DNA from 2 places in the Streptomyces sp. NPDC029151 genome. Region 1 is predicted to be linked to the other one. Evidence: riboswitches for the same ligand, from Rfam matches in the RefSeq annotation. Region 1 holds a riboswitch; the other holds the start of a gene.
The links. A riboswitch is a leader RNA that binds a small molecule or an ion and turns the genes downstream of it on or off. The one in region 1 is predicted to bind glycine.
Positions count from the first base shown of each region.

Region 2: linked by a shared signal. The riboswitch ahead of gcvP (aminomethyl-transferring glycine dehydrogenase) and the one ahead of gcvT (glycine cleavage system aminomethyltransferase GcvT) in region 1 are both predicted to bind glycine.

Region 1 is NZ_JBVHWQ010000016.1:59,176-70,549, forward strand. Features, by position in the region: gene ACZ4VF_RS36295 (ABC transporter ATP-binding protein) at 1-850, opposite strand, end outside; gene ACZ4VF_RS36300 (ABC transporter permease) at 847-1,854, opposite strand; gene ACZ4VF_RS36305 (ABC transporter substrate-binding protein) at 1,927-3,678, opposite strand; gene ACZ4VF_RS36310 (ABC transporter permease) at 3,734-4,732, opposite strand; gene ACZ4VF_RS36315 (enhanced serine sensitivity protein SseB C-terminal domain-containing protein) at 5,082-5,906, opposite strand; gene ACZ4VF_RS36320 (enhanced serine sensitivity protein SseB) at 6,070-6,861, opposite strand; gene ACZ4VF_RS36325 (AAA family ATPase) at 7,133-7,801, opposite strand; glycine riboswitch at 7,980-8,079, shown strand; glycine riboswitch at 8,080-8,193, shown strand; gene gcvT (glycine cleavage system aminomethyltransferase GcvT) at 8,236-9,354, shown strand; gene gcvH (glycine cleavage system protein GcvH) at 9,493-9,870, shown strand; gene glyA (serine hydroxymethyltransferase) at 9,885-11,165, shown strand; gene ACZ4VF_RS36345 (L-serine ammonia-lyase) at 11,229-11,374, shown strand, end outside.
Region 2 is NZ_JBVHWQ010000022.1:1,336-12,709, forward strand. Features, by position in the region: gene ACZ4VF_RS37810 (ABC transporter ATP-binding protein) at 1-957, shown strand, start outside; gene ACZ4VF_RS37815 (TOBE domain-containing protein) at 986-1,405, shown strand; gene gcvP (aminomethyl-transferring glycine dehydrogenase) at 1,462-4,347, opposite strand; glycine riboswitch at 4,523-4,617, opposite strand; gene ACZ4VF_RS37825 (PRC-barrel domain-containing protein) at 4,737-5,108, shown strand; gene ACZ4VF_RS37830 (DNA polymerase IV) at 5,030-6,445, opposite strand; gene ACZ4VF_RS37835 (MerR family transcriptional regulator) at 6,515-7,198, opposite strand; gene ACZ4VF_RS37840 (bifunctional nuclease family protein) at 7,459-7,932, opposite strand; gene ftsR (transcriptional regulator FtsR) at 8,019-8,756, opposite strand; gene ACZ4VF_RS37850 (FHA domain-containing protein) at 8,802-9,632, opposite strand; gene ACZ4VF_RS37855 (DUF881 domain-containing protein) at 9,823-10,728, opposite strand; gene ACZ4VF_RS37860 (small basic family protein) at 10,734-11,066, opposite strand; gene ACZ4VF_RS37865 (DUF881 domain-containing protein) at 11,063-11,374, opposite strand, start outside.

The DNA of each region.
Region 1 (11,374 bases):
TGCGGGGCATCGAGCCGAGCAGGCCCCAGGTGTAGGGGTGCTGCGGCTTCTCGAAGACCTCGTCGGCCGGACCGCGCTCCACGCACCGGCCGCCGTACATCACGAGGACGTCGTCGGCGATCTCGGCGACCACACCGAGGTCGTGCGTGATCATGATGACCGCGGAGCCGAACTCCTTCTGCAGGTCCCGGATCAGGTCGAGGATCTGCGCCTGGACGGTCACGTCGAGGGCGGTGGTCGGCTCGTCCGCGATGAGCAACTCGGGGTTGTTCACCAGGGCCATGGCGATCATGGCGCGCTGGCGCATACCGCCGGAGAACTCGTGCGGGTAGCCGTCGACGCGCTTGGCCGGCTCGGGGATGCCGACGCGGTCGAGCATCTCGATGGCCCGCGCGCGGGCGACCTTCTTGCTGACCTTGTGGTGCACCCGGTAGGCCTCGACGATCTGGTCGCCGACCTTGTAGTAGGGGTGCATCGCGGACAGCGGGTCCTGGAAGATCATCGCCATCTCGCGGCCGCGGAGCTTGCGCACCTCGTCCGGAGCGGCGGAGACCAGTTCCTTGCCGTCCAGCCAGATCTCGCCGGACATCCGCACGTTCTTGCCGCGCGTGCCGAGCCGGTGCAGGCCCATGATGGCCTGCGAGGTGACCGACTTGCCGGAGCCGGACTCGCCGACGATGGCGAGGGTACTGCCCTTCTCCAGCGAGAAGCTGAGCCCGTCGACGGACTTGACGATGCCGTCGTCGGTCGGGAAGTGCACCTTGAGGTCACGGACCTCCAGGAAGGCCTCGGGTGCCTTGGCGGGCGTGGGCTCGCCCACGGCCGCGCCGGTCTTGGAGAGTTCGGTCACGAGAGCCTCACCCGCGGGTCGGCGGCGGCGTAGAGCACGTCCACCACAAGATTTGCGATCACGACGAAGAAGGCGGCGAGCAGGGTCACGCCGAGGATCTTGGGCAGGTCGTTGTCGGTGATGCCCTGCACCGCGTACTGGCCGATGCCCGGCAACGAGAACACGTACTCGGTGATCACGGCGCCGCCGAGCAGCAGACCGAGGTCCATGCCGAACACGGTGATGATCGGCGTGAGGGCCGCGCGCAGGCCATGGCGGACCACGACGTTGCGCTCGCGCAGGCCCTTGGCGCGGGCCGTGCGGATGAAGTCCTCGTTCATCGTCTCCAGCATGCCCGAGCGGGTCAGTCGCGCGTAGATGGCGGAGTACAGCAGGGCGAGAGAACACCAGGCCGGGAAGAGGGTGTTGGCCCACTGGGAAGGGTTCTCGGTGAACGGGACGTAGTCGCGGCCGAAGATCGGCAGCTGTTCGGTGAAGAGCAGGAGCGCCAGGTTCCCCGTGAAGAACATGGGCAGCGAGACGCCGGCGAGCGCGACGCCCATGAAGGCCCGGTCGTAGACCGACCGCGGCTTCAGCGCGGAGATGACACCGGCCACCACACCCGAGAGCAGCCACAGCACCGCGGCGCCCACGGCGAGCGAGAGCGTGATCGGGATGCGGGAGGTGAGTTCCGGCCACACCGCCTGGTGGTTCTTGAAGGAGTAGCCGAAGCAGGGTGCGTCGCAGTGCACCGTGGTGGGGCCGATGCTGTAGTCGGCGCCGGCCACGATCCCCTTGATGAAGTGCCAGTACTGGACGTAGACGGGCTGGTCCAGACCGAGGTTGCGCTTGACCGCGGCGATGTCCGCCTGCGACGGGCTCTTGCCGATGTACTGCTGCGCCAGCTGATCCGCTGTCTGGCCGGCGAGCCGCGGCAGCAGGAAGAAGATGGCAAAGGTGACCGCGGAGACGACCAGCAGCAGGATCACTGCCGCGAACGTCCGGCGGAGGATGTACGAGATCACGGGGATCGGCGCTGGTGCCCGCGGGCCGCGAGGCCCGCGGGCACCAATGCCTTCACCTGCCTTCCGGGGCTGCTACTTCGACGCGACGCCGATGTTGAGGTAGTCGTACTGACCGCTGAAGGCCGCCGTGGAAACCAGGTTGGTGTAGTTCTGCGGGCGGGCGAGCAGGACCTTGAAGTAGGTCAGCGGGACGAGGACGGCGTCGTCCATGGTCTTCTTGTCGATCTGCGTGTAGAGGCTGTTGCGCTCGGTGGTGTCCTGAGTGCCGATCGCCTTGGACAGCAGAGCGTTGACGTCCTTGCTGTCGTACTGCGCCAGGTTGGTGTTGCCGGACTGGCTGATCGCCTTGCCGTTCAGGATCTGCTGCAGGAAGCCGTAGCCCGAGGGCCAGTCGGCGCCCCACTGCATCATGATCAGACCGAGGTTCTGCTTCTCGGTGAACTTCGGCACACCGGCGTAGTCGGTGAAGTACTTGCCGGACGGGTACTGCTTCAGGCTGGCGTTGATGCCGACCTTCTTCAGCGAGTTGATGATCGCCGTGGCGGCGTCGACCTCCTGCGGACGGTCCGAACGGGCCGAGATGTTGGTGGAGATGGACGACTTGCCGCAGGCCTTCAGCTGGTCCTTGGCCTTGGCGACGTCACCCTTGCTGTCCTTGGTGGCGTAGACGTCGGACTTGGCGTAGCCCGGGATGTCCGGCGGGAGGACCGTGGAGGCGATGTCACCGCGGATCGGGCCGCCCTCGGCGGTCTGCACCGAGACCTTGTCGATGGCGTACTGGACGGCCTTGCGGCACTCCAGCTTGTCGAACGGCGCGACCTTGGTGTTGATCGCCATGTAGACGAGACGGCCACCGAAGGTGTTGTCGGTGCCGGCCTTCTTGTCCGGGTCGGTGATGACGTCGGCCTGGGTCGAGGCCTGGACACCGGTACCGGCCAGGTCGATCGCCTTGCCGGCGAGGACGTCCTGGTCGATCGTCTCCGGGTTGACCTTCAGCTTGACGACGATCTTGTCCGGCAGCTGCTTGCGCAGCGGGTCGGTCTTCGCGTCCCAGTTCTCGTTGCGCACCAGGACGGCCTGCTTGCCGTCCTCGTAGCTCTGGAACTTGTACGAGCCCGAGGAGACGATGCTCTTGACGTAGTCGACGCCCTTGTCCTTCGCCTTGGGCACCGGCGCCGTCTGCGGGGCCGCGACCAGGTAGTCGAACTCCTGGAAGGCCTGCTTCAGGTGGAAGACGACCGTGGTGTCGTCCGGCGTCTCGATGGAGGACAGGCCCTTGTCGCTCTTGTCCTTGTACGGGCCCTTGTACTTGTCGCCGCCGGCCAGGAACTGCTGGAAGTAGTTCGGGCCGAGGGAGAGCACGTCACGCGCGAAGTTCGAGCGCTCGACGGCGTACTTGACGTCCTTCGAGGTGATCGGCGTGCCGTCCTCGTACTTCAGGCCCGAACGCAGCTTGTACGTCCAGGTCTTGCCGCCGTCGCTCGACACGCCCTTGCTCGCCGCGAGGTCCGGGACGAGGGTGTTGCCCTCCTCGCCGGCGCCCGGCTTGAAGGTCATCAGCGGGCGGGCCCACAGACGGCTCAGGTTGTACATGTACGCGTAGTACGTGTTGCCCGGGTCGAACGAGTCCGGGACGTCCGACATCTCGTAGGTGAGAGTGCCGCCCTTCTTGTCGGACGCGTTGACGACGCCCTTGGTCGCGGCGTTGGCCCCGGCCGGCTTGGTGCCGTTCTCGTTCTTGTTGTCATCGGCCTTGCTGCAACCTGCAACGAGCAGGCTGGCGGAGCCGATGGCCGCGATCGCGGCCAGCGCTGACCTTCGCATGATGGGCGCTTTCCCCTCCATTGTTGGAAACTTTTCGGGCTCTCTGTGGCAGGCGTCAGCGACTGCGCGGGTCGAGAGCATCGCGGAGACCGTCACCGAGCAGGTTGAACGCCAGCACGGTCACGAAGATGGCGAGTCCGGGGACGATCATGAACTGGGGGTCGACCTTGTAGAAGTTGACCGCCTCGCGGAGCATGCCGCCCCAGGACGCCTGCGGGGGCTGGATGCCGACGCCGAGGAAGCTCAGGGACGCCTCGAAGAGGATGTTGGTCGGGATGAGCAGCGTCGAGTAGACGATGATCGGGCCGACCAGGTTGGGCATCAGCTCCCTGAACAGGATGTACGGAGCCTTGGCGCCCATGCCCCGGGAGGCGTCGACGAACTCGCGCTCGCGCAGGGCGAGGGTCTGGCCGCGCACGATCCGCCCCAGATAGGGCCAGTTGAAGAAACCGATGACGAAGATCAGCACGCTCAGGTGGAGCGGCAGTCCGTTCAGGCCGAACGCGCCGCCCTGCAGCGTGGCGGAGATGGAGATGGCGAACAGCAGGAGGGGGAAGGCGAGGAAGGTGTCCATCAGCCGGCTGATGATCGAGTCGACCCGCCCGCCGTAGTAGCCCGCGATGACGCCCATGACGGCACCGATCACGTTGGACAGGATGGTGGCGCCGAAGGCGACCACCAGCGACACCCAGGAGCCCTCCAGGACGCGGGTGGCGATGTCCCGGCCGAACTTCGGGTCCACGCCGAGCGGGTGGTCCGCGCTCATGCCGCCCAGACTCCCCTTGGGCAGGGAGGTGTTGGGGTCGATCAGGTCCTGGTTGAAGGCGTTGGGGTCGAGCCCGAGCAGGGACTGGATGGGCCGCGAGAGGATGGCGAGGAGGATCAGCAGGATCACGATGACGCCGCCCGCGACGGCCACCTTGTCCTTCTTGAACCGGGTCCAGGCGATCTGGCCCAGGGAACGACCCTCGATCTGCCCCTTTCCGGCACCCTCCAGCACAGCCTCCGGCTGTGCCTCGGCTGCCGCTCCGGTGGTCTCGATCGGTGCGGTCACGGTGAGCGACCCCTCTCGCCGGTGGTGACCGGCCTGCGCCTGCCGCGGATTGCGGCTTTGTCGACTTGCCATCGAGCATGAGGTCTCGACCTCACGTCTGAGTCGGGAGTCTTCAGCGTCGTCGCGATCACCCGCCAGAGCTGACGGCGAAAGTATGCGCAACCGTGATGCAGTCCAGGGGATTCCGTTATCCGATCAGTGGGTAACGGCCACCGGACGCGGGCCAGTTGGGGCAGAACGGCGAATCTGCGCGGTTCGGGACGATCCGGCGGAGTCTACGCGCGCAGAAATGTGTCCGGCGCGTAAATTCTGCGCCGGGGGTCGACACACGTGTCACACCGCCCCGGTGTCAGTAGCCGCCGTGCACCGGTGGGTAGCCGTACCCGGCGGCCGGGGTCTGCGGCGGTACCGGGGCGTGGAGCGGGGGCTGCGGCGGGGGCGCGGGGACGTGGGCCTCGCGGTCGTAGAAGGGGCGCGCGCTGGCCCGCATCCACATCACCACCGGGTCGTGGTCGTCGGTCATGGCCACCGTCGACACCGGCAGCCCCTCCGGGACCGCCCCGATGGACTGCTGCATCATCGCGCGCACCGAGTCGACCGCGGCGGGCGAGGTGTCGTAGACGTCCAGGCCGATGGCGAGGTACGGCGCCCCGAGCGCCGGCTGCACCCAGGCACGGCGCAGCGAGCGCAGCGCGGGGGTCCGGTGCGCGTTCTGCGCGAGCAGGGCGTAGAACTGGGGGATCTCGATGCCGGGCTCGGACAGCCGCAGGGGCCCCGCGGGCTGGCGGTCCAGGCCGGTGGCGATGCGGCGCAGGTCCAGCCAGGGGATGCCGACGCCGCCGCCCGGGGCGTGCGGGTTGAGCCAGAGTCCGTAGTGGTCGGGGTAGAGGGTGCGCGCCACGTCGAGGCCGTCGACCACTTCGTACGAGCGGTTCCAGCCGCTGGCCGACAGCTCCTGGGCGGAGGTGACGCAGGGGGCGTAGTGGCAGCCGTCCACCTCCATGTCCCCGTACTGGGCGTCCGGGGCGCCGGCCTGGCCGTGCCACAGGAGCATCCAGATCTGGCCGGAGGAGGGGGTGGCGAGGGCGCGGAGCAGGGCCTCGTAGGCGTCGTAGCGTCCGGGCGTGACCTGGCGCAGCGTGTGCTCGACGCTTCCGCTGTGGCTCGCGCTCACCTGTCGTGCCCTTCTCTGTTCCAGTGCCCCTGCGTTCGGAGACAGCTTATGCGCCCTGCAGCTCGGGGCCTTGTGTTCGTGCGCGGGTGCGGGTGCGCGGGGGGCTCGCGGCCCGTGACGGAGCCCCCCGTCGGACGCGGCCCCGCGGCCCTCCGGGGCGTCTTCAGTGGCCGTACTCGTAGAAGGGGCGGACGTTGGTCTTCAGCCAGGTGGCCACCGGGTCGTCCGTCACGTCCATCAGGACCAGGCTGACCGGCCACCGGACCGGCACCCTGCCCAGCGCCCGGCCGAGGGCCTCCAGGGGGCGGGTACGGAGGTCGCCCTCCCACTGGGAGAGTTCCACGCCGACGAACATCACCGGGTCGGCCGTCTCGACGGCGGCCAGGCAGCGGCGGGCGGTGAGGATCACGCCGGCCTCGGCGAACTCGGCGGAGGCGGCGGAGAGGAAGTCGACCGGGTCGTCCTGCCAGTCGGGCTCGAAGAGGCGGACCCGGCCGCCGGTGTTGGGGCCGTCGAGCGGGGTGCGGCCGGCCCGGCACAGCTCGGCCACGGCCTCGGGCGGCAGCGGGACGCCGACCACACCGCCCGGGTTGACCACGATGCCCGCCTGCGGGGGCAGGCCGCGGGCGAACTCCAGGGCGGGTGCGACGGTGTACGACATGTGGGCACCGGCCACCTGGCGCAGCTGCTCCTCGGAGCTGAACACCGGGACGTAGGTCTGGCCCTCGATGTCCGTCGTGGGCAGGTCCAGCGGGCCGCTGTGCGGGCCCCCGCCGTTCGGCAGCGGTATCCACAGGAAGCTGCGGCCGAGGACCTCGACGATCCGGCCGGCCGCCGAGGGCACGCCGAGGGAGGCCGAGAGCACCTCCTCCAGCTCGTTGCCGGGCCACCCGCCGTGCGGGTGGGGGTGCGCCTGTGCCGGGAAGTCCGCGGGAAGGTCCGCCGGGAAGTCCATCTGCCTACCGCCTGCTGGGGATCACTGCTGTGCGCGAAAAGGCTAGCGGGTGGCGGTGACAGTGCCTCACCGCGTGAGGCCGGCACCCGCCGCCGTAAGGAATCGGCACCCGCCGCGGCCCGGGGCCGGCGCCCTCGCCCCTCGCGGCCGGCGCCCGCCACCGGGTGGGGCCGGCACCCGCCGCCGTAAGGGATCGGCATCCGCCGCGGCCCGGGGCCGGCGCCCTCGCCCCTCGCGGCCGGCGCCCGCCACCGGGTGGGGCCGGCGCCCGTCACCGGGTGAAGCCGACCCGGCCGAGGACGTCCGCCGCGTCCCGGTCCAGCAGCACAGCCGCGCCGCAGCCGGCGGGCAGCTCGCCCCGCTCCACCGCGCGCAACAGGCGGGCGGTGCTACGGCGGTGGCGGCGGAAGGCGTAGCGGGACACGCCCCGGCCGCGCTCGCGCTGGCCCTCCCGGGCCGTCTCGGGACTGACGTCGAGGACGAGCAGGTGCAGGGCGGCGCCCCGGCGGCGGGCCTCGCGGGCCAGCCAGGCGCGCACCCAGGGCTGGGTGCCGCAGTCGTGCACGACGACTCCCTCGCCGGTGCGCAGGGCGCGGCGCAGTCCGGCGTAGTGCGCGAGGCGGACCAGGGGGCGGTACAGGGCGTAGGGGAGGAAGCCGGGGACGCGGGCCTGCCAGCGGTCGCGGGCGTCCTGGGAGTCGACGCGCCGGCCGCTGACCGCGCGGTGCATCAGGGTGGACTTGCCGCTGCCGGGCAGTCCGGTGACGACCACCAGGTCGCGGGGGCCGAAGAGCAGGGCGTGCGGGCTGCGGCCGGCGCGGTCGCGCAGGTCGCGCACGACCGGTGCGGGGCGGTCCGTGCCGCGCTCGCGGGACAGGGCGGGGGGCTGCTTCGGCACCGTGAAGCCGGCGTCGGTGGCGTAGGCCGAGGTCCTGTTCACCGTGATCGTCCTCCCCTGGGGCTCGGTCGGTCCCATGCCCGTTGTACGTAAAGAGAAGGTAATGCGCAACGGTCGGCGGTTCGTGTGCGTACGGCCACAGGTCGGTCACAAGGAGCGTGCTCTGGCTGGGCGGGGTGTGGCGTGCAATGATGTGCCCGCCAACTGCATACCGGCCGCTTGAATCCGCGCGGGAGAGTCCCTGGCAGCACTGGTGCCGGGGCGCCGAAGGAGCAAGTCCCTCCCTTGAATCTCTCAGGCCCCGTTACCGCGCGGGCGAGGCACATCTGAAAAGCGGGCCGCTGCAGACAGTGGCTCCACCCAAGGTGCAAGCCGTGACCGTCCCCGTGGCGGTCGAGGCGAACCTCTCAGGTTCCGATGACAGATGGGGAGGAACGTTCCTCGCCTGTCCGCCTGCCTTGGGAGACGACCGTCCGATGAGCAGTTCTGAACTCCGTCACACCGCGCTCGATGCCGTGCATCGTTCGCTCGGTGCGACGATGACCGACTTCGCCGGCTGGGACATGCCCCTGCGCTACGGCTCCGAGCGCGACGAGCACCTCGCCGTGCGCACGAAGGCCGGTCTCTTCGACCTCTCCCACATGGGCGAGATCACCGTCACCGGCGCCGAGGCCGCCGCGCTCCTGAACTTCGCCCTGGTCGGCAACATCGCCTCCGTCGGCGTGGGCCGCGCCCGCTACACCATGATCTGCCAGGCCGACGGCGGCATCCTGGACGACCTGATCGTCTACCGGCTGGCCGAGACCGAGTACATGGTCGTCGCCAACGCCTCCAACGCCCAGGTCGTGCTGGACGCGCTCACCGAGCGCGCCGACGGCTTCGACGCCGAGGTCCGCGACGACCGGGACGCGTACGCGCTGATCGCCGTGCAGGGCCCCCAGTCGCCCGGGATCCTGGCGTCGCTCACCGACGCCGACCTGGACGGTCTGAAGTACTACGCCGGTCTGCCCGGCACGGTCGCCGGCGTCCCGGCGCTGATCGCCCGCACCGGCTACACCGGCGAGGACGGCTTCGAGCTGTTCGTGAAGCCGGAGCACGCCGTCGAGCTGTGGCAGGCGCTGACCAAGGCCGGCGAGGGCGTCGGTCTGGTGCCGTGCGGGCTGTCCTGCCGGGACACGCTGCGCCTGGAGGCGGGCATGCCGCTGTACGGCCACGAGCTGACCCGTGAGCTGACCCCCTTCGACGCCGGGCTCGGCCGGGTGGTCAAGTTCGAGAAGGAAGGCGACTTCGTGGGCCGCGAGGCGCTCACGGGGGCCGCCGCCCGGGCCGAGGAGAACCCGCCGCGGGTGCTCGTCGGCCTGGTCGCCGAGGGCCGCCGGGTGCCGCGCGCCGGGTACGCCGTCGTCGCCGGGGGCGAGGTGATCGGCGAGGTCACCTCCGGCGCCCCCTCCCCCACCCTGGGCAAGCCGATCGCCATGGCCTACGTCGACGCGGCGCACGCCGCTCCGGGCACCGAGGGCGTCGGCGTGGACATCCGGGGCACCCACGAGGCGTACCAGGTCGTGGCGCTGCCGTTCTACAAGCGCCAGAAGTAAAGACTGGGCGCGGTCGGCCGTCTCCGGGGCCCCCGCCCCGTGGCCGGCACGTGACCCTGCGCACATTCGGCCGCTCACCAGCGGTTTCCGCAGTCCCCCCGTCATCAGCACTCCCGCGTGTACAGGAGAATTCAGGCCATGAGCAACCCCCAGCAGCTGCGCTACAGCAAGGAGCACGAGTGGCTGTCGGCCGCCGAGGACGGCGTCGCGACGGTCGGCATCACGGAGCACGCGGCCAACGCGCTCGGTGACGTCGTCTTCGTCCAGCTCCCCGACGTCGGCTCCACGGTGTCCGCGGGCGAGACCTGCGGCGAGCTGGAGTCGACGAAGTCGGTGTCCGACCTGTACTCGCCGGTCACCGGTGAGGTCACCGAGGTCAACGAGGACGTCGTCGGCGACCCGTCGCTGGTGAACTCCGCTCCCTTCGAGGGCGGCTGGCTGTTCAAGGTACGCGTCGCGGAGGAGCCGGGCGATCTGCTCTCCGCCGACGAGTACACCGCCTTTTCCGCCGGCTGAGGAGTCGTAGCCGTATGACTGTTCTGAACACGCCCCTGCACGAGCTGGACCCGGAGATCGCCGCCGCGGTCGACGCCGAGCTGAACCGTCAGCAGTCGACCCTGGAGATGATCGCCTCCGAGAACTTCGCGCCGCTCGCGGTGATGGAGGCGCAGGGCTCGGTCCTCACCAACAAGTACGCCGAGGGCTACCCGGGCCGCCGTTACTACGGCGGCTGCGAGCATGTCGACGTCGCCGAGCAGATCGCCATCGACCGGGTCAAGGAGCTGTTCGGCGCCGAGTACGCCAACGTGCAGCCCCACTCCGGTGCCTCCGCGAACCAGGCGGCCCTGTTCGCGCTGGCCCAGCCCGGGGACACGATCCTCGGCCTGGACCTGGCGCACGGCGGCCACCTGACCCACGGGATGCGGCTGAACTTCTCCGGCAAGCAGTTCGACGTGGTCGCCTACCACGTGGACGCCGAGACCGGGCTGGTCGACATGGCCGAGGTCGAGAGGCTCGCCAAGGAGCACCGCCCGAAGGTGATCATCGCGGGCTGGTCGGCGTACCCGCGGGAGCTGGACTTCGCCGAGTTCCGCCGGATCGCCGACGAGGCCGGCGCGTACCTGTGGGTCGACATGGCGCACTTCGCGGGCCTGGTCGCGGCCGGTCTGCACGCGAACCCGGTGGAGTACGCGGACGTCGTCACCTCGACCACCCACAAGACGCTGGGCGGCCCGCGCGGCGGCATCATCCTCGCGAAGAAGGACTTCGCGAAGAAGCTGAACTCCTCCGTCTTCCCGGGCTTCCAGGGCGGTCCCCTGGAGCACGTGATCGCGGCCAAGGCGGTCTCCTTCAAGGTCGCCGCCTCGGAGGACTTCAAGGAGCGCCAGCGTCGTACGGTGGAGGGTGCGCGCATCCTCGCCGAGCGGCTGACGGCTGCGGACGCGCGCGAGGCCGGCGTGAACGTGCTGTCCGGCGGCACCGACGTGCACCTGATCCTGGTGGACCTGCGTGCGTCGGAGCTGGACGGGCAGCAGGCCGAGGACCGTCTCCACGAGGTCGGCATCACGGTCAACCGCAACGCCGTCCCGAACGACCCGCGGCCGCCGATGGTCACCTCGGGTCTGCGCATCGGTACGCCGGCCCTGGCGACCCGCGGCTTCACGGCCGAGGACTTCGCCGAGGTCGCGGACGTGATCGCGGAGGCGCTGAAGGCGCCGTCCCCCTTCGGGGCGGCCGACGCCGAGGCCCTCAAGGCGCGCGTGAAGGCGCTCGCCGACAAGCACCCGCTGTACCCGGGTCTGAACAAGTAATCCCCCGGTGGGGCACCCGTACGAGGGTGCCCCGCCACCCCCCTGTTGTCTTGAGGAGTGACCGTGGCCATCTCGGTCTTCGACCTGTTCTCGATCGGCATCGGCCCGTCCAGCTCCCACACGGTCGGCCCGATGCGGGCGGCGCGGATGTTCGCCCGCCGCCTGCGCAACGAGGGCCTTCTGGAGAAGGCCGCCTCCGTCCGCACGGA
Region 2 (11,374 bases), on a different contig from region 1:
CTCGCCCTCCTCGGCCCCAACGGCGCCGGCAAGACCACCGCCCTCCGCGCCCTCGCCGGCCTCACCACCCTCACGGCCGGCCACCTGCACCTGGACGGCACCCCCCTGACGGACACTCCCCCGGAGTCCCGCCCGGTCGGCGTCGTCTTCCAGGACTACCTCCTCTTCCCCCACCTGTCCGCCCTGGACAACGTCGCCTTCGGCCCCCGCTGCCGCGGCGCGGGCAAGGCGGAGGCCCGCTCCCGGGCGGCGGCCTGGCTGGACCGGATGGGCCTGGCCGACCACGCCGGCGCCAAGCCGCGCCGCCTCTCCGGCGGCCAGGCCCAGCGCGTGGCCCTCGCCCGCGCCCTGGCCACCCACCCCCGGCTGCTGCTCCTGGACGAACCGCTGGCGGCCCTGGACGCCCGTACCCGCCTGGAGGTCCGCGCCCGGCTCCGCCGCCACCTGGCCGCGTTCGAGGCGGTCTCGGTCCTGGTCACCCACGATCCGCTGGACGCCATGGTGCTCGCGGACCGGCTGGTGGTCATCGAGCACGGCCGGGTCGTCCAGGAAGGCACCCCCGCCGACATCGCCCGCCACCCCCGCACGGACTACATCGCCCAGCTCGTCGGCCTCAACCTCTACCGCGGGCGGGCCGCCGGCCACACGGTACGGCTCGACTCCGGGCCCGCGATCACGACCACGGAGGAGCTGTCCGGACCGGTCTTCGTGGCGTTCCCGCCGTCCGCCGTCACCCTGTTCCGGGACCGGCCCTCCGGCGCCAGCGCCCGCAACCTGTGGCGCTGCGAGGTCGCCGGGCTGGAGACGCACGGCGACCAGATCCGCGCCGACCTCACCGGCGAGCTGCCGCTCGCCGCGGACCTGACGACCGTCGCCGCCGCCGAGCTGGACCTGCACCCCGGTGCACCGGTCTGGGCGACGGTCAAGGCGACGCAGACCCACGCATACCCGGCCTGAGCGGACCGGCGCTCTACGGTGGATGTCCATGACCCTGAGCATCCGCAACCAGCTCCCCGGCACCGTCACCGAGGTGCGCTCCGGCCAGGTCATGGCCACCGTCAAGGTACGCCTGGACGGTGGGCAGGACCTGACCGCGGCCATCACCCGGGAGTCCGCCGACGACCTCGCCCTCGCTCCCGGCTCGCCCGTGCGGGCCCTCGTGAAGTCGACGGAGGTCTCCCTCGCCACGCACCGCGTCGAGGGCCTGTCGATCCGCAACCAGCTCCCCGGGGCGGTCGTCGGCCTCACCACCGGCGCCGCGATGGCCTGCGTGAGGATCTCGGTGCCCGGCGGTGAACTGACCGCTGCCATCACCGAGGACGCCGCCACCGACCTGGGCCTCTTCGTGGGGTCCGACGTGATCGCCCTCATCAAGGCGACCGAGGTCTCCCTCGCGACGCCCTGACTGCGGCGAGGGCCCCGCCCGGAACTCCGGACGGGGCCCTCGCGGCCACTGCTCGCTCAGTCCTCGTACGCGTCCAGCGGCGGGCAGGAGCACACCAGGTTGCGGTCGCCGAAGGCCTGGTCGATGCGGCGCACCGGCGGCCAGTACTTGTCGGCGGCCGAGACCCCGGCCGGGAAGACGGCCTCGTCGCGGCTGTAGGCGTGCGTCCACTCACCGCCGAGCGCGCCCGCGGTGTGCGGGGCGTTGCCCAGCGGGTTGTCCTCGGCGGACCACTCGCCGGAGCCGACCTTCTCGATCTCCGCGCGGATGGCGATCATCGCCTCGCAGAAACGGTCCAGCTCGGTGAGGTCCTCCGACTCGGTCGGCTCGATCATCAGCGTGCCGGCCACCGGGAAGGACATGGTCGGCGCGTGGAAGCCGTAGTCGATCAGCCGCTTGGCCACGTCGTCCACGCTGACGCCGGTCGCCTTGGTCAGCGGGCGCAGGTCGATGATGCACTCGTGCGCGACGAGACCGCCAGGGCCGGTGTAGAGCACCGGGTAGTGCGGCTCCAGGCGCTTGGCGATGTAGTTCGCGGAGAGCACGGCCACCTGCGTGGCCCGCTTCAGACCCTCGCCGCCCATCAGACGGACGTACGCCCACGAGATCGGCAGGATGCCGGCGCTGCCCCAGGGAGCCGCCGAGATCGGGCCCACGCCCGTCTCCGGGCCGGCCTCCGGCTGGAGGGGGTGGTTCGGCAGGTACGGCGCCAGGTGCGAGCGGACCGCGACCGGGCCGACGCCCGGACCGCCGCCGCCGTGCGGGATGCAGAAGGTCTTGTGCAGGTTCAGGTGGGAGACGTCACCGCCGAAGTGGCCCGGCTTGGCCAGTCCGACCAGGGCGTTGAGGTTGGCGCCGTCGACGTACACCTGGCCGCCCGCCTCGTGGACCCGGGCGCAGATGTCGGCGACGTGCTCCTCGAACACCCCGTGCGTCGACGGGTAGGTGATCATCAGCACCGCCAGCTCGTCGCGGTACTGCTCGATCTTGGCGCGCAGGTCCTCGACGTCGATCTCGCCGTCCTCGGCGGTCCTGACGACGACGACCTTCATGCCGGCCATCACGGCGCTGGCCGCGTTGGTGCCGTGCGCGGAGGACGGGATGAGGCAGACCGTGCGCTGCTCGTCGCCGTTGGCCCGGTGGTAGCCGCGTACGGCGAGCAGACCGGCCAGCTCGCCCTGCGAACCGGCGTTCGGCTGGAGCGAGACCTTGTCGTAGCCCGTGACCTCGGCGAGACGTTCCTCCAGCTCGCGGATGAGCGTGAGGTAGCCCTCGGCCTGCTCGGCGGGCGCGAAGGGGTGCAGCTGCCCGAACTCGGGCCAGGTGACCGGCTCCATCTCGGTGGTCGCGTTGAGCTTCATGGTGCAGGAGCCCAGCGGGATCATGCCGCGGTCGAGCGCGTAGTCGCGGTCGGCCAGCCGGCGCAGGTAACGCAGCATCGCGGTCTCGGAGCGGTGCTGGTGGAAGACCGGGTGGGTGAGGTAGTCGTCGGTGCGCAGCAGCGCCTCGGGCAGGGTGTCCTCGGCGGTGGCGTCCAGCGCCTCGATGTCGCCCGGGACGCCGAAGGCGGCGAGGACGGCCTCCAGCTGGGCCCGGTTGGTGGTCTCGTCGCAGGCGGCCGAGACGAGATCGGCGTCCACGAGGCGCAGGTTGACGCCGTTGTCCCGGGCGGCGGCGACGACCTCGGCGGCCTTGCCGGGAACGCGCGCGGTGACGGTGTCGAAGAAGGCGTCGTGGACGATCTCCACGCCCCCGGCCTTCAGGCCCTCGGCGAGGATCGTGGCGTAACGGTGCGTGCGCCGCGCGATGGTCCTCAGGCCCTCCGGGCCGTGATAGACGGCGTACATGCCGGCCATCACGGCGAGCAGCACCTGCGCGGTGCAGATGTTGCTGGTGGCCTTCTCCCGGCGGATGTGCTGCTCACGGGTCTGCAGCGCGAGCCGGTACGCCTTGTTGCCGTCGGCGTCGACGGAGACGCCGACGAGGCGGCCGGGGAGGCTGCGGGCGAACTTCTCGTGCACCGCCATGTAGCCGGCGTGCGGGCCGCCGAAGCCCATCGGCACGCCGAAGCGCTGGGTGGTGCCGACGGCGATGTCCGCGCCCAGCTCGCCCGGCGAGGTCAGCAGGGTCAGCGCGAGCAGGTCGGCGGCGACGGTGACGAGGGCGCCCAGCTCGTGCGCCCGGTCGATGACCGGCTTGATGTCGCGTACGGCACCGGAGGCGCCCGGGTACTGGATCAGCACGCCGTTGATCTCGCGCTCAGCGATCTCCGCCGGGATGCCCTCGCCGAGGTCGGCGACGACCACCTCGACGCCGGTCGGTTCGGCCCGGGTCTCGATCACGGCGATGGTTTGCGGCAGCGCGTCCGCGTCGACCAGGAAGAGGCCCTTCTTGTTCCTGCCCATGCGCCGGGACAGCGCCATCGCCTCGGCGGCCGCGGTGCCCTCGTCCAGGAGGGAGGCGCCGGACGTGGGCAGGCCGGTGAGTTCGGCGACCATCGTCTGGAAGTTCAGCAGGGCCTCCAGACGGCCCTGGGAGATCTCCGGCTGGTACGGCGTGTACGCCGTGTACCAGGCGGGGTTCTCCATGACGTTGCGCAGGATGACCGGCGGCGTGAAGGTGCCGTGGTAGCCCAGGCCGATCATGGAACCGAGGACCTGGTTGCGGTCGGCGAGCGAACGCAGCTCGGCGAGCACCTCGGCCTCGGTGCGGGCGCCCGGCAGGTTCAGGGCCTCGGCGTTCTTGATCACGTCCGGGACCGCGGCGGCGGTCAGCTCGTCGAGCGAGCCGTACCCGACCTGCGCGAGCATCTTGGCCCGCGCCTCCTGGTCGGGGCCGATGTGGCGCTGCTCGAACGGGATGCCGGCTTCGAGCTCGGAGAGCGGAGTGCGATGGGCGGTCATTGCGGAGGCCTCCTGGGTCTGACGCGACCTTCGAGGGGCACCCCGGTACGGATACCCCGACGGCCTCCCCCTCTGTCATCTCAACCTGAGAGCTTCACCGGGCGCCCGGGGACGCCGGCTTTCACCGTCGGTGAGGGCGGAAGCCATCGACATCCGCCCTGCTTTCCAGAGTGACCTCGTCCGTGCGGTACGTGGGCCTGAGAGATTCCGGGGAGGAGTTGCTCCTTCGGCGCCTCCGACGTGGTCGGAGGACTCTCCCGCACGGGGTCGGCAGCCGCTGTCAGCGTACCAGCGAGGTCAACGCCGGAGGCTTCGAGTGGCCGCCTCCGTGAATGTGCTCTTTTGTAGTGCTTACGGATGAGTTGCGACCACGTGGAGGGAGAGGGACCGTGCAGACCGACATCGATCCGCGCAACCTGATCGGCCGCAAGGCGTTCGACCGCAATGGCACCAAGATCGGCACCATCGACGAGGTGTACCTGGACGACGCCACCGGTGTGCCCGAGTGGGCGGCCATACGCACCGGTTTGTTCTCCCGGGACGCCTTCGTGCCCCTGGAGCCCAGCGAACTGGTCGAAGGCACCCTGCACGTCCCCTTCGAGCGCGCCCTGATCAAGGACGCCCCCGACTTCGGTGTCGGCCGCCACCTCTCCCCCGAGCAGGAACTCCAGCTCTACCACCACTACGGCCTCGACGTGGCCTCACCTCCCACGGTCCCGGACCACGACTTCGGCAAGCTCGCGGGCTCGGAGGAGACCTGAGCCGCCAGGTCGGGAACCAGCGGCAGCGGATCGGCGCCCTCCAGCGCGGGATCGTCCACGAAGAACGTCCGTACCCGGCCCGGCTCGGACCAGGGTGTCTCGAACCGCACGGTCACCCGCCCCAGCCCGCTCCCCTGCACCCACCCGTGCCCGAACTCCGCGTGCCGCACGTCCTGCCCGGCCCGCCACTGCCGTTCGACAGTCTCCGCCCGCACCACGACGGCCTCGCCGACGGCCTCCTCCGGTGCCTCGGCGGCCCGCGAGGGCAGCGCCTGGGCGAACAGGTCCTCCTGCGTGTAGTCGGCGAGCCCGGACACCCCCACCCCCAGCAGCCGCACCCCGCCCGTGGTGTCCACGGAGTCCAGCAGCCGCGCCGCCGCCTCACGGATCACCGCGGGGTCGTCCGTGGGCCCTCTGAGCGTCTCGGAGCGGGTCAGCGTGGAGAAGTCGTACCGTCGCACCTTCAGCACGATGGTCCGGCCGGACAGCCCGGCGTCGCGCAGCCGGCGTACGCACCGGTCGGCCAGCCGCTGCACCTCCAGGCCGACCCGCAGCCGGTCGTGGATGTCCACGTCGTACGTGTCCTCCACCGACACCGACTTGGTCTCCCGTTCGGCCACCACGGGCCGCTCGTCCCGGGCCAGGGCCATGGCGTGCAGCGCGTGCCCGTGCGCCTTGCCGAGCAGCCGGACCAGCTCGTCCTCGCCGGCCTCCGCCAGCTCCTCCACCGTGGTGATCCCGGCTCTGCGCAGATGGTCGCCGGTGGCCGGCCCGACCCCCGGCAGGGTGCGCACCGGCATCGGCGCCAGCAGCGCCCGCTCCGTACCCGGCTCGATCAGCACCAGGCCGTCCGGCTTGGCCTGCTCGGACGCGATCTTCGCCAGCATCTTCGAGGCGGCGAGCCCCACGGAACCGGTGAGACCGGTGACCGCCCGGATGTCCGCGCGCAGCTTCTGTCCGGCCCGCCGCGCCGACTCCTCGTCCCGGGCCGCTCCCCCGGCCTCAAGGTCCACGAACGCCTCGTCCAGGCTCAGCGGCTCCACCAGCGGTGACAGCCCCCGCAGCAGCGCCATCACCTGCTCGCTGATCGCCCGGTACAGACCGAAGCGGGGCACCAGGTAGGCGGCGTTCGGCGCCAGCCGGCGGGCCTGCGCCATCGGCATCGCCGAGTGGACCCCGAACACCCGTGCCTCGTACGACGCGGTGGCCACCACACCGCGCGGTCCGAGCCCGCCGACCACGACCGCCTTCCCGCGCAGGCTCGGCTTGGACGCCTGCTCCACCGAGGCGAAGAAGGCATCCATGTCGAGATGCAGGATCGTGGGCGCGTTTCTCACATCTCCGATGCTGCACCACGGCACTGACAACGCGGTGGTGCCGAGGCGCTCGACCGGGGCGCCCCGCGGTCAGACCGCCCGGTTGCGGCGCCGCGCCAGCTCGTCCGCGGGGTTCTGTCCGACGAGGGTCTCGCCGGTGTCGATGCGCTCGCCGTGCAGCTGCGAGAGCGCGCTTTCCACATCCCGCCACACCACGCCGACGGCGATCCCGAAGATGCCCTGTCCGCCCTGGAGCAGGGCGTGGACCTCGTCCGGCGAGGTGCACTCGTACACGGTGGCGCCGTCGCTCATCAGGGTCATCCGCTCCAGGTCACGGAAACCGCGTTCCCTGAGGTGCTGGACGGCCGTGCGGATGTTCTGCAGCGACACCCCGGTGTCCAGGAACCGCTTCACGATCTTCAGGACGACGACGTCCCGGAAGCTGTACAGCCGCTGCGTTCCCGATCCGTAGGCGGGCCGCACACTGGGCTCGACCAGGCCGGTGCGGGCCCAGTAGTCGAGCTGCCGGTATGTGATGCCGGCCGCCGCACAGGCCGTGGGCCCGCGGTAACCGATCTGTTCGGACGTCATGGCCGCCACCCCTCCGCCGTTCGGCACCGCCGTCGGCAGCTGTGGAGCGTGATCGACCGCGCTGCCAGGATGGGGGTGAACCCCGCCTGAGCGCGGCCGCGGGCTCGGGGGCGGGTACGGACCGCTCTCCCCGAAACTGCGTCCGGGGGCACCCCCAGCCGTACCGTCGCCGCTGGTTCTCACGCCGACCTCCGTCCTTGACCTGCCTTCTCGACGGTAGGCAGTCACCAGGGGTGCGTCAACGATCGCCACACTCGGCACGCCGAGTGATAATCACCCTAGGAGTGGTTTCCCGTGTCCCACCGCGGGGAAAGGCTAGCCGAATGCCCTGACGGGGGCCCGGAGGACGCTCTCACTGGCCGGCGGCAATTGCCGGTGCGCGGGCCGCGCGAGGCCGCCGCCCGCCCCGGCGTGACCCCGGAGCCAACGGGTGGGCCCCGGCCTCACTGGCTGCTGGTGCCGAAGTCCTCGGGCGAGATCTGGTCGAGGAACTCGCGGAACTTCTCCACCTCGTCCTCCTGCTCGTCCGGAATGGCGATGCCCGCGTCGTCCAGCACCGTGTCACTGCCGTAGATCGGCGTTCCGGTGCGCAGAGCCAGCGCTATGGCATCGGAGGGGCGGGCACTGACCTCGACCCCACTGGCGAACACCAGCTCCGCGTAGAAGACGCCTTCCCGCAGATCGGTGATGCGCACTTCGGTCAGCTCCTGGCCGACGGCCTCCAGCACGTCCTTGAACAGGTCGTGGGTCAGCGGTCGCGCGGGGGCCATGCCCTGCTGGGCGAAGGCGATCGCCGTCGCCTCCCCCGGTCCGATCCAGATGGGGAGGTAACGGTCGCCCCCCACTTCGCGCAGGAGCACGATCGGCTGGTTGGAGGGCATTTCGACCCGGACACCTACGACATCGAGCTCGTTCACACAGCAACCCTAGGCCGTGCCCGGGACGTTTGGGTAGTCGGGCCGGGAACAGGTGCCCGATCCGGCCGCCTGGGGGCCCTGCGCCGTCAGGGCAGCCGCACGCCCAGAGCGGTCTGCACCAGGGCCGCGTGCAGCTTCACCGTGAGGGCCGCCAGCTCCTTCGCACGGGCCTCGGCGTGCGCCCTGGTCTGCGGGTTCCGGTGGCGCCTGAGCGGGGCCACCACCTGGTCGACCAGCCCCGCCTCACGGTCGGCGGCGGCCTTCATCACCCGGAGGTGGCGCGGTTCGATCCCGAACCGGCCCAGCTCGGCGATGAGCGAGGCCACGGTCACGGCCTCGGCGTCGTACGCCCCGTCCTCCAGGGGAGCGATGAGCCCGTAGGACTCCCACTCCTTCAGGTCCCCCTCGTCGATGTCCGCCGCGGCCAGCAGCTCCGCCCGGCCGACCCGCGCCACCGTGGGACCCTCCACGGGCACCGGCATGTCGTCCCCGGTGCGCTGGCGCCCGACCACGGGCAGTGCCACGGCCTCACCGCGCTCCATGGCGTCCAGGTGCTCCCGGATCACCTTGAGCGGCAGGTAGTGGTCCCGCTGCATCCGCAGGACGTGAGCGAGGCGCTCGACGTCGCCGGCGCTGAACTTGCGGTACCCCGACGGGGTCCGCTGCGGCTCGATGAGGCCCTCCGACTCCAGGAAGCGGATCTTGGAGATGGTGACCTCGGGGAACTCGTCGCGCAGCACGTTCAGCACCGTGCCGATGCTCATCAGCCCACTGTCCCTGGCGGCGGTACCGCTTCCGGCACCGCCGCTCGGTGTTTGAAGCATGGACCTTCCCTGGGGGGTTCCCCCGGACGTCAGTCCGGGGGTGGGTCAGATGCCCTGCCGGCTCGCGTAGAACACCAGCCGGTACTTGCCGATCTGCACTTCGTCACCGTTCGACAGAGCGACCTGGTCGATGCGCTCCCGGTTGACGTACGTGCCGTTCAGGCTGCCCACGTCGGCCACCGTGAAGGAGCCGTCGGGGGAACGCCGGAACTCCACGTGCCGCCGGGAGACCGTCACGTCGTCCAGGAAGATGTCGCTCTGCGGGTGCCGGCCGGCCGTGGTGAGGTCGCTGTCCAGCAGGAAGCGGCTGCCCGAGTTCGGGCCGCGGCGCACCACCAGGAGCGCCGATCCCACCGGCAGCGCGTCCACCGCGGCCTGCGCCTCCGGGGACAGCATCGGCAGCGGCGTCTGGCCGGTGGCCTCGGAGTCGTACGCCTCCAGGCCGGAGATCGAGATGGTGGACGTCGTCTCGGAGGCCCGCTCGGGCGCCACCCCGGGGCGCAGCGGCGCCCCGCAGTGGGAGCAGAACCGGGCGTTCTCCGCATTCCGGTTACCGCACCTCGTACACACCAGGACCGACATCGACGGATCCTCCTGCCGCGGCTGCCCCGCCGGGGCGTTGGACGCGTACGGGTCGGAGGCAAACCCTCCACCCGTACCTGAGGTTGACGGTTGCCCGAAACCTATGCCGCCGGACTGGGCAGGGTCAACAGACGCCGCGCCCTGACCTCCGGAAATGTCACCGCCCGGACCAGCGACCTGGTCCCGGAACAGCGGGCGCTGGCCCTCCGCGTCAGGCTGTGCGCGATGGCGGGCGGTGGCGTTGTCCCTGCCCTCTCGCGCGCTCTTGCCGAACAACTTCGCAAACAACTTCACGGGCGATTCCCCTTGACCGAAACAGACCCGCCCGTGGGGCAGGACGAACCCTGATTGCCTACACCGGCCGAGCCGGACATTCTCACAACGTCCGTAACCACCAGACAGTTTCCACCACGCACCACCTCTTCGGTGCGCCGACCCCCCGCAACCTCATGCCCCTGCCGGACGACCCGCATGCACCACCCGTTCACTGGGAGGACGACCGAGCGTAGTCAGGCCGCTTCGCCTGTCGCAAGGCGTCCACGACGATCTTGTCCGACTGCTCGACGGTCACCGTGGCCTGCTCCTTCTCGAGCGTCTGCACCACGCCTCCCGGGATGTTCAGCGCCGGTTCGAGGTCCTGCGGCTTGCCGATGACCTGGAAACGATAGGGAGCGTTGATCTTGTTCCCGTCGACGCTCACACTCTTGCCGGAGTCGGTGAAGTAAGTGCCGGCGACCACGCGGACCCCGTTGACCTGGATCGCCTCCGCGCCGGCCGCGCGCAACTCCTGGATCGCGTCGAGCAGCATGTCCGCCTGGACCGTCCCCTTCGTGTCCTCGATCGTCATGGTGATGCCGGGACCCTGCGCCGCCACGGTGCCCGCGAGGATACCGAGTTGCCTCTTCTTCTCGGCGGTCTGCCGGCGCGCCTCGGCGGCCTGGTCGGAGCTGGTCTGCAGCTCCTGACGCTGCTTTTCGAGTCCCTGCTTCTCGTCCTCAAGACGCTGAGTACGCGCATCCAGTTCATCGAGGATGCGTACAAGATCTTCCTGGCGCGCGCCGCGCAGCGCGCTGTCGGTGTCGCTGTTGGACGCCACCTGTACGGCGAGGCCGAAGCCGAGGCCGAACAGGAGCAGCGCGACGATGAGTTGGGCACGGGTGAAACGCGGCGGCCACAGCCCCTTGACGAGCCGCTGCCGGCCCGTCAGCGGCTGCTGTGGCTGCTCCTCGGCCGACTGCCGCCCGGCCGCGGGCACGGGCGCGGCCACCTCGGCCGGCAGCTCCCTGCGCAGCCGGTTGTCCTGCTGCGCATCACGGCCCGTGCCGTCGTTGCGGTCGGTGCCCTCGTCGCGGTCGGCACCGTCGTTCCTGCGGTCGTTCTGCTCGCTCATCGGTGTCACGCCCGGAACACGTGCCGTCGGATCGCCGCGGCGTTGGAGAAGATGCGGATACCGAGGACCACGACGACGCCCGTGGACAGCTGAGCGCCCACGCCCAACTTGTCGCCGAGGAACACGATGAGGGCGGCGACGACCACGTTCGAAAGGAACGACACCACGAAGACCTTGTCGTCGAAGATGCCGTCCAGCATGGCCCGCAGGCCGCCGAAGACGGCGTCCAGCGCCGCGACGACGGCGATCGGCAGATAAGGCTCGACGACCGCCGGAACCTCGGGCCGGACCAACAGGCCGGCCACGACTCCCACGACGAGGCCCAGTACGGCGATCACGATGTGCCCTTCCCGCTCTTCTCGGACTTCGGCTGTGCTGTACGTACGATCACACTGGGAGCGGCGGGCAGCCGGACGTCCCCCTCCGTGGAGATGGTGGCGCGGATGCCGTAGTTCTCTTCCAGGGCATGCAGGTACAGGCCGTCGGCGCTGTCCTGGAACCTGGTGCTCAACCTCTGCCCGTCCCCCACCGCCAGCACCGTGTACGGCGGCACCAGCGGCCTGTTGTCGACCAGTATCGCGTCACCCGCGGCCCTGATCGCGGACAGGGCGGTCAGCCGCTGCCCGTTGACGGAGATCGCCTCGGC